Regions from separate parts of the Acidovorax sp. SRI_002 genome, predicted to be linked through region 1. Evidence: predicted binding sites of a transcription regulator. Region 1 holds the regulator's gene; the other holds the start of a gene.
What was found. Region 1 encodes NrdR, which represses ribonucleotide reductase genes. Its sites were predicted from a motif close to CACNANATNTNGTG; they were not measured.
Positions count from the first base shown of each region.

Region 2: AC2YJX_RS22950 (ribonucleoside-diphosphate reductase subunit alpha) is a predicted target of NrdR. The motif match lies at 3,688-3,701, and genes of this name have one in related genera.

Region 1 is NZ_JBYCZW010000001.1:1,023,019-1,028,702, reverse strand. Features, by position in the region: gene AC2YJX_RS04615 (bifunctional metallophosphatase/5'-nucleotidase) at 1-359, shown strand, start outside; gene AC2YJX_RS04610 (DMT family transporter) at 375-1,277, opposite strand; gene nrdR (transcriptional regulator NrdR) at 1,567-2,016, opposite strand; gene glyA (serine hydroxymethyltransferase) at 2,034-3,278, opposite strand; ZMP/ZTP riboswitch at 3,314-3,468, opposite strand; gene AC2YJX_RS04595 (lytic transglycosylase domain-containing protein) at 3,562-4,401, opposite strand; gene AC2YJX_RS04590 (DUF349 domain-containing protein) at 5,324-5,684, shown strand, end outside.
Region 2 is NZ_JBYCZW010000009.1:123,429-129,112, forward strand. Features, by position in the region: gene AC2YJX_RS22945 (ribonucleotide-diphosphate reductase subunit beta) at 1-518, opposite strand, end outside; gene AC2YJX_RS22950 (ribonucleoside-diphosphate reductase subunit alpha) at 654-3,593, opposite strand; gene ampD (1,6-anhydro-N-acetylmuramyl-L-alanine amidase AmpD) at 3,963-4,592, opposite strand; gene AC2YJX_RS22960 (sigma-54-dependent transcriptional regulator) at 4,576-5,684, opposite strand, start outside.

The DNA.
Region 1 (5,684 bases):
CGGGCGCGCAGATCAAGGCGGCGCTGGAGCAGCAGTTCGCCAGCGGCAGCAACACCATGCAGCGGCCCCGGGTGCTATTGGTGTCAGCAGGGTTTTCGTACCGCTATGACCTCACCCAGCCAGTGGGTGCGCGTATTAGCCACATGGTGCTGAACGGTACCCCGCTGCGCGACGATGCGCAGGTGCGCGTGGTGATGAGCAGCTACCTGGACAGCGGCGGGGACAACTTCACCGTGCTGGCCGAAGGCCGCGACCGCCTGGTGGGCGGGCTGGACCTGGATGCGCTGGAGGCTTACTTCCGCGCCCACAGCCCGGTGCCGGTGCCCGCCACTGACCGCATCACGCGCGGGGCCCGCTGAGGCGCTTGCTGGTTCTTAGCTGCGCCCCGGGCGCATTGCCGCCAGCCAGCGCAGCGGGTTGAATCCTGTCACCAGCCCGGTGGCCACCAGCACCAACGCTCCGCCCCACACCATCCCGGGGCCCAAGGCCTCGCCCAGAAAGACATGGCCCCAGGCCACACCGAACAGCGGGATCATGAAGGCCGAACTCATCGCTGCCACGGGCGAGACATGTTTGAGCACCCGCAGGTTGAGCCAGTAGGCCAGGCCCGAGGTCACGATGCCCATCACGGCCACCGCAGCCAGTGCCCCCGGTGTGAAACGGGCCTCGGGCAAGCTCCACGCAGCGCCCGGCAGCAGCAACACCAGTGCGGCGGCGTGGATGCCTGCGGCGATCGACAGCGGGGACATTCGCGTCGTGGCGCGCTTCATCCACGTCGTAGAGATGCCATAGCAGGCAGACGCTGCAACGCAGGCCGCGGCGGCCATCAGCAAGGCAGGCGTGGGCTCCACGGGCCCCAGCTGCACGATCAGCGCCACCCCCGCAAAGCCGCAGACGCAACCCAGCCACTTGCGCGTGCACAGTGTGTCCTCCTTCATCCACGCGGCGGCAATCACACCAAAGGGCACGGCCATGGTGTTGAGCAGTGAGCTGTAGCCGGCGGGCAGGTGCAAGGCCGCCCAGGCATACAGCAGAAAAGGCAGTGCGACGGTGAGCGTGCCCAGCCCGAACAGCTCGCGCCGATGGCGCCACGGCCAGGGTTCGTTGGCGACCCGCATGATGCCCATCAGCGTCAGCGTGGCCAGCCCAATGCGCAGCGCGGCCATCACGTTGGGCCCGAGCACGGGGCTGGCAATGCGGATGAAAAGAAAGGAGGCGCCCCACAGGGCGGACAGCAGCACCAGCTGCAGGAAGTGGCGGGTTTTCACCGGGCGCATTGTGGAGTACAGGCGAGTCGCGCGCTGGCTCGCACCAAGCCAATTTTCAAGCCAAATTGGCACCTAGCGTTTGTCCAGAAAGCGCGGGCAGCTATTAATTTTGGAGCATTTTGCGGTGTAGCACGCGCGACAGCGCCCGCCCGCACAGGTCCACATGCGTCGCCCGTGGATGTGGGTGCTACTCTATTTATAGCTGTTAGCGCTTGTGTGATAACCGCTGGAGGCCAAAATCGCCTGAGATCGTCCGGCCCTGTAGCCGGCACCGGTGCAGACAGCAATACGAAGGCTTTTACTTGCGCACTTCGTCGACCATGGCGCGGAAGTCGTCGATGTCTTCAAAGCTGCGGTACACGCTGGCAAAGCGGATGTATGCCACCTTGTCGAGCTTCTTGAGCTCGCGCATCACCAGCTCACCAATGCGGCTGGAGATCACCTCGCGCTGGCCCAGGTTGAGCAGCTTTTCCTCGATGCGCTCGATGGCGCTGTCGATCTGGTCGGTGCTCACGGGGCGCTTGCGCAAAGCCAGGTTGAACGAGGCGAGCAGCTTGCCCCGGTCGTATTCAATGCGGCGCCCGTCCTTCTTGACGATGGCCGGGAAGTTTACTTCCGGCCGCTCGTAGGTGGTAAAGCGCTTGTCGCACGCGCCGCACTGGCGGCGGCGGCGGATGAAGACCCCATCCTCAGACACCCGCGTTTCAACGACTTGCGTCTCGAGGTGGCTGCAGAAGGGGCACTTCATGGTTTTCGGCTGTGGATTTAGCCGTAGACGGGGAAGCGGGCGGTCAGGGCATTGACCTTGGCGCGCACCGCAGCGATGTTGGCTTCGTCGTGCGGGTTGTCCAGCACGTCGGCGATCAGATTGGCCGTGATGCGGGCCTCTTCTTCCTTGAAGCCGCGCGTGGTCATGGCAGGGGTGCCAATGCGCACGCCGCTGGTCACCATCGGCTTTTCAGGGTCGTTGGGGATCGCGTTCTTGTTGATGGTCATGTGGGCGGCGCCCAGCACGGCCTCGGCTTCCTTGCCGGTGATGCCCTTGGCGCGCAGGTCCACCAGCATCACGTGGCTTTGCGTGCCGCCGCTCACGATGCGCAGGCCGCGTGCGGTCAGCGTCTCTGCCACCACCTTGGCGTTCTTCGCTACTTGCTCCTGGTAGGCCTTGAACTCGGGTTGCAGAGCTTCCTTGAAGGCCACGGCCTTGGCGGCGATCACGTGCATCAGCGGGCCGCCTTGCAGGCCGGGGAAGATGGCGCTGTTGATAGCCTTTTCGTGCTGGGCCTTCATCAGGATGATGCCGCCACGGGGGCCGCGCAGGCTCTTGTGCGTGGTGGAGGTGACCACGTCGGCGTGGGGCACGGGGTTGGGGTACACACCAGCTGCGATCAAGCCAGCGTAGTGGGCCATGTCCACCATGAAGATCGCACCCACGTCCTTGGCCACCTTGGCAAAGCGCGCAAAGTCGATGTGCAGGCTGTAGGCCGATGCACCGGCGATGATCAGCTTGGGCTTGGTCTCGTGGGCCTTCTTTTCCATCGCTTCATAGTCGATGGCTTCGTTGGCGTCCAGGCCGTAGGAGACCACGTTGAACCACTTGCCCGACATGTTCAGCGGCATGCCATGTGTCAGGTGGCCGCCTTCGGCCAGGCTCATGCCCATGATGGTGTCGCCGGGCTTGAGGAAGGCCAGGAACACGGCCTCGTTGGCAGAGGCGCCGCAGTGGGGCTGCACGTTGGCGGCTTCTGCGCCGAAGATCTGCTTGACGCGGTCGATGGCCAGTTGCTCGGCCACGTCCACATGCTCGCAGCCACCGTAGTAGCGCTTGCCGGGGTAGCCTTCGGCGTATTTGTTGGTCAGCTGCGTGCCCTGCGCCCACATCACGGCGGGGGAGGCATAGTTCTCGCTGGCGATCAGCTCGATGTGGTGCTCTTGCCGGGCGTTTTCAGCCTGGATGGCGGCAAACAGTTCGGGGTCGGTTTGTTCGACAAGAATATTGCGGTCGTACATGATTGGCAGTCCTATGAACTTGTGTCCCTTGAAACAAGGGCTGCCCAGGCGAACGGCTGAACGCAGAGGGGATAAACCCCGTGCGGCACGCTTCCCAGTGGTTCACAAGAGGCAGGCCCTTGTCGGTTTCCACGTCAGCGGCAGCACCCTGTGTGGGATGCCGCGCCTATCGCCAGTCGCGTACCTCGCTAGTGTAGCTGACGTGACGCGCGCAAAGGTGCCAGGGAAATGGGAGGCGGTGTGTCCGAGGGATGTTTCTACCCCCAGGGGCTCGCGAACCTTGTCAGAGCCCGGAGAGCAGGGCCACTTTGTCACCGCTGGCGGCAGGCGTTGCGGGCGGTGCGGCCACCGGGATGACCTGTGCGGGAGCCTGGGTAGAGAGGTTGGGTGGTGGCGTGGTGGGCATGGCCCGGCCACCGGCGACCTGGCGCAGCCGGAAATGCTCGGCCATCACCTTGGCCGCATAGCCGCCATCGTCGGCAAGATTGCCTGCGCCGACATAAAAGCGCAGCCCGCCCTCCACCGAACCGGCGCGCGCAATGCACTCCTGCAGAACCTTCACGCCCACACGCAGATTGCTCACGGGGTCAAAGGCAGCAAAGTGCCCGCCAAAGTTCTGGTACTTGTCGGTGTGCACATTGGTCATCACCTGCATCAGCCCCTGGGCGCCAACGGCGCTTTGTGCAAATGGGTTGAAGCTCGACTCGATGGCCATGATGGCAAGGATCAGCGTCGGGTCGATCTTGGACTTTGCGCCAATTTCATAGGCCTCGGCCACCAGCACGCTCAGCGGCTCAGGGGCGACACGGTACTTCTTGCTGAGCCAGAAGGCGACGGCAGCCTGCTCTTTGGGCAGGTCCTTGGGGTTGCCCGCCGTGGCGCGCTCACTGGCTTCTGGCTCGATGGGCATGCCAAGCACTTCCACTTGGCGGGCCTGCAGCCAGTTCATCAACTGTGCTTCACCAGCCTGGCGCAAGTCCGGGCGGGCCGTGAGGGTGATCACGACGAAGGCGACAGCCAGACCGATGAGGGCAAAGCTGTTGTGGGTGATTTCAAGAAAACCTTCGGTCACGTCGGCCACGAAGGTCCGCACGCCGGAGACTATTTTTCCTGACGCTGTCATAGCTCTTCCTTTCTGAGGCGCCACAGTGAGCCGGGCAGTCGTCGGGGACTGTCTCGTCTCGGCGGATCGCCTGGATTGGTACGCCATCAAGTGAGGCCGCACGTCTTTGGTGTGCTTGGGGCCTGCTTTGACTTAGCCGGGTTCGGCAGCGAGGTTGGGGTTTTTACTAGCCCGTTTTGGGGCTGGCGGATTCTAGAAGTTCACTAAATGCTTAGTCAATACTAACATTTTGATTTTTAAGATCATTAAGTTATGAAAAGTATGTAAAAAATCACAGGTTTTAGGGGGTGTGCGCCGACCTGGCGCTCGGGACTTTGCGAGCTGTTGTTACGTGCGTATGTCAAATTCAATCGCCGGTCTTTTCGCCATTGAGAATCCAGTTTGAGTTGCGGCGGCGCCTTTGGTAAGGTTGCGTTGCCTGTAGATTTCAGGCATCGCCAGACGAAGCCAAGTCTCCCTCCGAGGGCATTCAGTGTCCTGGTGCAGCAGATGCGGCTTCTACGGCAAACCCCTGGAGGCAATACCTTGCCTCCTCGCCATGTGGACCTTCATCTCCGCATCGCGACCGATGGCAAAGACCGTTGTGTCAGCCGTCAAGCCCGGCAGGCAGGCCTTGAGGCCCTGTCTGCCGGGCTTTCTTGTTTGTGGCGTGGCGTGCTTTTGGGCTCTTGGCCCTTATATATAGATAATGGGGGCTGTTCCCTAGAGCGGCGGCACCCTTGCAGGGCCGCAGCATGTCAGCCCGTCTGGCAAAGCCTTGTGCCAGATCACCCCTCAGGGCTTGGCACACCGCCATGCTGCGGCCTGTTTGCCAAACCCGGTGAAAATAGCCGCTTTGTTGCCCTGGCGCGCGTGCAGCGCAGTTGCCGGGGCAGGCCTTCAGGCAGTGCGCCCGGGGCCGCCTTTGTTATCCATTGGATCCATGTTTCCATTTTTTTCCCGCAGCAAAATGTCCGACGCACCTGAAGTGAATCCGGCCCCGGCCAAAACCCATGAGCCGCATCCGCTTGATGCGCTGACCGGTGGCGCTTTTTCTGCCGCTACCTCAGGCGAGCGCGCCTCCCGCATTCGTGACTGGCTGGCTACCCAGCCAGACCACGAGCAGTTGCAGGAGGTTTTCAAAGAGTTGAGCGGGCGTGACAAGGGCGCCGCGCGCGCGGTGCGTGAGCGCCTCGATGAAATCCGCCGCGCCAAGGGCCAGGAGGTCATTGCCGCCGAGTGGGCTGAAAAAGCGCAGGTGCTGCTTGCAGCCCCTAAGCTCAACATTGCCGATGCCCTGGCAT
Region 2 (5,684 bases), on a different contig from region 1:
TGGATAGCTTCTTCAAAGGCCTGGCGCAGCAGGAACTGGCGGCACTCGGGTGCCGTGATGTGGCGATAGGTGCCCAGCACGATGTTGTTGGCAGCCAGCGAGTCGGCCGTGACAAAGAAGCCCAGGTTGCGCTTGATGATGCGGCGTTCGTCATCGGTCAGGCCATTGGGGTCCTTCCACAACGCGATGTCGCGCGTCATGTTCACTTCCTGAGGCATCCAATGGTTGGCGCAGGTGGCCAGGTATTTTTCCCAGGCCCACTTGTATTTGAACGGGACCAGCTGATTGACATCCGTCTGCCCGTTGATGATGCGTTTGTCGGCGGCGTTCACGCGGCGTTGCGTGGCTGCGGCAGGTGTTGCGTGCGGTGCTGCAGAGGCCGTCATCGGTGCGTGCACTTCCTGCAGTGAGGGGGTTTGGAAAGGCAAAGGCGGCTGTCCCGCCGGGTGGCTTTGGTTCAGTCCACCGTCCAGTTGATTTTGCGATGAGGGCTTGACTTCTTCGTCCCAGGTCAACATAGATTTTCCAGTGTTCGGATTATGAAAGCAGTGCTGCGAAAAGAAAAGCACTGAAGCGTTGTGCAGCAAGGATTTGTTGCTTCACAGCACATGCGCGACACCTCGGAAGAGCCCAAGGTGTCGCGTGCGAAGTTCTTATTGGCAGGCTTCGCAGCCGGGATCATCGATAGCGCAGAACTTGACGTCAGTAGCAGGCACTGCTGATGCTTGATGGGTGGCTTCAGCAACTGCCGCATCGAGTGCGCTGGGTTTCGCTGCAACGGGCACTGACGCTGCCGATGCGCCACTGTCATTGCCCGATGAAACGGCATTGAGCTGGCGTGTATTCACGGTGCTCATTTCGACGTGTGTGGCGCTTTGTGTGCGCAGGTAATACGTGGTCTTGAGGCCACGGATCCAGGCCAGCTTGTAGGTGTCGTCGAGCTTCTTGCCCGATGCGCCGGCCATGTAGATGTTCAGGCTCTGCGCCTGATCAATCCATTTCTGGCGACGCGATGCGGCTTCCACCAGCCACTGCGGCTCGACTTCAAACGCTGTGGAGTACAGCGCCTTGATGTCCTGTGGCACCCGATCGATGGGGTGCAGCGAACCCTTGAAGTGCTTGAGGTCCATGATCATCACGTCATCCCACAGTCCCAGGCGCTTGAGGTCGCGCACCAGCCCACCGTTGATGACCGTGAATTCACCCGACAGGTTGGACTTGACCGACAGGTTGCCGAACGAAGGCTCGATCGAGGCATCAACGCCGATGATGTTGGAGATGGTGGCCGTGGGGGCAATGGCGACGCAGTTGGAGTTGCGCATGCCGTCCTGTGCAATCTTCTTGCGCAGGGCATCCCAGTCCAGGGTGGACGAGCGATCCACTTCCACATATCCGCCACGGGCCTGCGAGAGCATGTCCAGCGTGTCGAAAGGCAGGATGCCGCGATCCCACAGCGAGCCCTTGTAGCTGGAGTACTGGCCGCGTTCCCGGGCCAATTCGGTGGAGGCCCAGTAGGCGTAGTAGCAGATGGCCTCCATCGACTTGTCGGCGAATTCCACGGCCTCCTGCGAGGCGTAGGGAATGCGCAGTTCGTACAGGCTGTCTTGGAACGCCATGACGCCCAGGCCCACGGGGCGGTGGCGCAGATTGGAGTCGCGGGCCTTCTTGACGGCGTAATAGTTGATGTCGATCACGTTGTCGAGCATGCGCATGGCAACCGTGATGGTCTTCTTGAGCTTCTCGTGGTCGATCTGGCCGTCCTTGATGTGCTGCAGCAGGTTGACCGAACCGAGATTGCAGACGGCGGTTTCGGTGTCGCTGGTGTTGAGTGTGATCTCAGTGCACAGGTTGGACGAGTGCACCACACCAGCGTGCTGCTGGGGCGAGCGCACGTTGCAGGCATCCTTGAAGGTGATCCAAGGATGGCCGGTCTCGAACAGCATGGTCAGCATCTTGCGCCACATGTCGGTGGCCTGCACCGTCTTGGCGGGTTTGATCTCGCCGCGCGCGGCCTTCTCTTCGTAGGCCACATAGGCCTTCTCGAAGTCGGCGCCGAACAGATCGTGCAGGTCGGGCACGTTGGAGGGCGAGAACAATGTCCAGGTGCCCTTTTCCATCACGCGGCGCATGAACAGGTCAGGGATCCAGTTGGCCGTGTTCATGTCGTGCGTGCGGCGGCGGTCGTCGCCAGTGTTCTTGCGCAGTTCCAGGAACTCTTCGATATCCAGGTGCCAGGTTTCCAGGTAGGTGCAGACGGCGCCTTTGCGCTTGCCGCCCTGGTTCACCGCCACAGCGGTGTCGTTGACCACCTTGAGGAAGGGCACCACGCCTTGCGATTCGCCGTTCGTGCCCTTGATGTGGGAGCCCAGGGCGCGCACGCGGGTCCAGTCATTGCCCAGGCCGCCAGCAAACTTGGACAGCAGGGCGTTTTCCTTGATCGATTCGTAGATACCATCCAGGTCGTCGGGCACCGTGGTCAGGTAGCAGCTGGACAGCTGCGAGCGCAGGGTGCCGCTGTTGAACAGCGTGGGGGTGGACGACATGAAGTCGAAGGACGACAGCACTTCGTAGAACTCGATTGCGCGGGCCTCGCGGTCGGTTTCATTGAGTGCCAGGCCCATGGCCACGCGCATGAAGAACGCCTGGGGCAGTTCGATGCGGGTTTTCTTGACGTGCAGGAAGTAGCGGTCATACAGGGTCTGCAGGCCGAGGTAGTCGAACTGAAGGTCGCGCTCGGCCTTGAGCGCGGCGCCCAGGCGGTTCAGGTCGTATTGCTTGAGCAGGCGCTCGTCCAACAGCTCGTTGTCCACCCCCTTCTGGATGAAGGCGGGGAAATAGTCCCTGTAGGCCTGGCCCATGTCGCTCTGGGCGACCTCGCGTCCCAGCACTTCGCGCACGATGGTATGCAGCAGCAGGCGGGCCGTGGCATAGGTGTAGTCAGGGTCTTTTTCGATCAGGGTGCGGGCGGCGAGGATGGACGCCTTGTAGACCTCGTCCATGGGAACGCCGTCATACAGGTTGCGCATGGTCTCGGCGACGATGGGCGCGGCCTGGATGTCGGCGCCGAGGTTGGCGCAGGCCGATTCGATGAGCCCGTGCAGGCGCAGGATGTCCAGCTGCACGCGTTGGCCGTTGTCGATCACGTTCAACATGGGGGTTGCGGGCGCGAGCTGTTCCTGGTGGTGGGCACGCTCTTGCGTGCGGCGCTCGCGGTACAGAACATAGGCCCGGGCGACTTCGTGGTGTTCGCCGCGCATCAGGCCCAGTTCAACCTGATCCTGCACGTCTTCAATATGGAAGGTGCCGCCACCGGGACGCGAGCGCATGAGGGCGCGGACCACATTCTGGGTGAGCGTGTCCACCACCTCGCGCACGCTGGCGGAGGCGGCGCCCTGCGTGCCGTGCACTGCCAGAAATGCCTTCATCATCGCCACCGCAATTTTTTGCGGCTCAAAGGGAACGACTGCTCCGTTGCGGCGAATGATCTGATAGTGCGCCAGCGAGTTACCCGCCGCTGCTGGTGCGGACTGGGTGTTTGGGGCCTCGGGGGAGGCGGCATGGGGCGTGGAAGGCGTGTTCAAAGCAGCTTGCATGGGGGGTCCTCTTCTGTGGGCTGTCTGGGGTGTGGTGCGCGGCCTGGATGCCGTCGCAGCGTGTGAGTGGTGCGGCGGACTACTGTCTGGCGCACACTATATATGGTGTGTCACATGCATTCAAGACACTACCGGTAGTGTACCGTCGTATTGCCCTCAGAAAAACGAAACAGCATGTCAGCGGCGCCGCAGGGCCTTCTGCTGACCCCGCCGGAACCCGTTGCCCCTGCGGAAAAGCAGGGCGAAAACCTCGCAAACACAAGCGTTTCGAGCGGATTTTCTGCGCGAGGCCGCGTGGTGTCTGGGGACGCGACGATGTGCAAATGCACATAGAAAAAAGTCGCTGAATGTGGCGCTGCCACAGCGCCCTCAGCGAGCGGCTTGAATGTCAGGCCAGGTGGCTGCCGGAAAACGTTGCATGGGCCAGTTCAGTGCTTTTTGTACCTGCGCCCAATCGAAGCCGGAGCCTGGGTCCTGCTTGCGCCCGGGCGCGATGTGCTCATGCCCTGCGATGTGTTCAATGGGGTAGCGCTGTTCGATGTCCTGGCAGAGCGTTGTCAGGGTCTGGTACTGCGCGGGTTCGAACGCAAGCCCTTCAAGGCCTTCCAGTTCAATGCCAATCGAGTCATCGTTGCACTGGCTGCGGCCACGGTAGGCCGACTGGCCAGCATGCCAGGCCCGAAGATCACAGTCCACAAACTGCCAAAGGGCGCCGGTGCGGTCAATGAAGAAATGCGACGAAACGGCCAAACCACGGATGCTCTGGTAGTAGGGGTGTGCGTCCCAGTCCAGCGAATTGGTGAATAGCTGTTGCACCGCATTCCCGCCATATGTGCCTGGCGGCAAACTGATGGAATGCACCACGATCAGGTCGATGGAGGAACTTGCCGGGGCAGGGCGCACACCATGGTTGGGGGATTCCAGCCTAGTTGCTGCACGGTGCCATCCACCGTCCCAAGGCGTTGATCTGCCTGGTGCCGCGTCAGCCGATCTCGTCATGCGGGTCCTGGTCATTGGGGACGGCGATGTTCAGCCGGGCGATGCGGTAGCGTATCTGACGCAGGCTGATGCCCAGCCGGGCTGCGGTGGCGGTTCTGTTGAAACCCGCTTCGCGCAAGGCTCGTATCAGAATGTCCCGCTCCTGCTGGTCCAGCCAGGCCTGAAGGTCATTGGGCAGAGGGACCGAGCAGCCCGTGCTGGCGGCGGGCTGTGGTGATTGGTAGGCAGGCTGCGCCTCGGTGTGGTTGGGGAGGGTGGGGGCTGGTAGCGTCCGCGCCACCAATGGGGCGGGGGTGCCAGAGGGCCAGTCCACATGCAGCTCGTCTCCGTCGCTGAGTGCCACGGCCCGGTGCAACAGGTTTTCCAGTTCGCGGACGTTGCCGGTCAGGGGGTGTGCGGCAATGGCTTGGAGCGCATGCTCTGTCAGAGAAGGCACTGGCATGCCAGATTCCTGGGCGATGCGCGCCAGAAGTGCGGCACACAGCACAGGCAGATCTTCACGCCGCTCGCGCAACGGGGGGATCACGATTTCGATCACGTTGAGCCGGTAATAGAGATCCTGGCGGAAGCGGCCCGATTGCACGTCGGCGGCCAGGTCGCGGTGTGTGGCGCTCACGATGCGCACATCCACCGTCTCCTCCTGGGTGGAGCCAAGAGGTCGTACGCTGCGCTCCTGGATGGCGCGCAGCAATTTGGACTGCATGGCCAAGGGAAGGTCACCGATTTCGTCCAGAAACAGCGTGCCGCCACGGGCTGCCTGAAAGTAGCCGTCCCGATCCTGGGTGGCACCGGTGTAAGAGCCTTTCCGGGCACCAAAAAATTCTGCCTCCAGCAGGTTTTCTGGGATGGCGCCGCAGTTCACGGCAACCAGGGGACCATCGGCACGCTGGCTGCTGGCATGCAGCGCTTGCGCAACCAGTTCCTTGCCCGTGCCGGATTCCCCATGAATCAGCACGGGCGCCATGCCTCGTGCCACCTTGGCCACGCGCTGCTTGACGTTGCGAATGGCCTCTGAGGTGCCCACCAGCCGGTCCAGTGCGGTGCCCGCTGCCAAGGGGTCTGCGCTGAACGCGCCCTGCCGACTCTGTACGC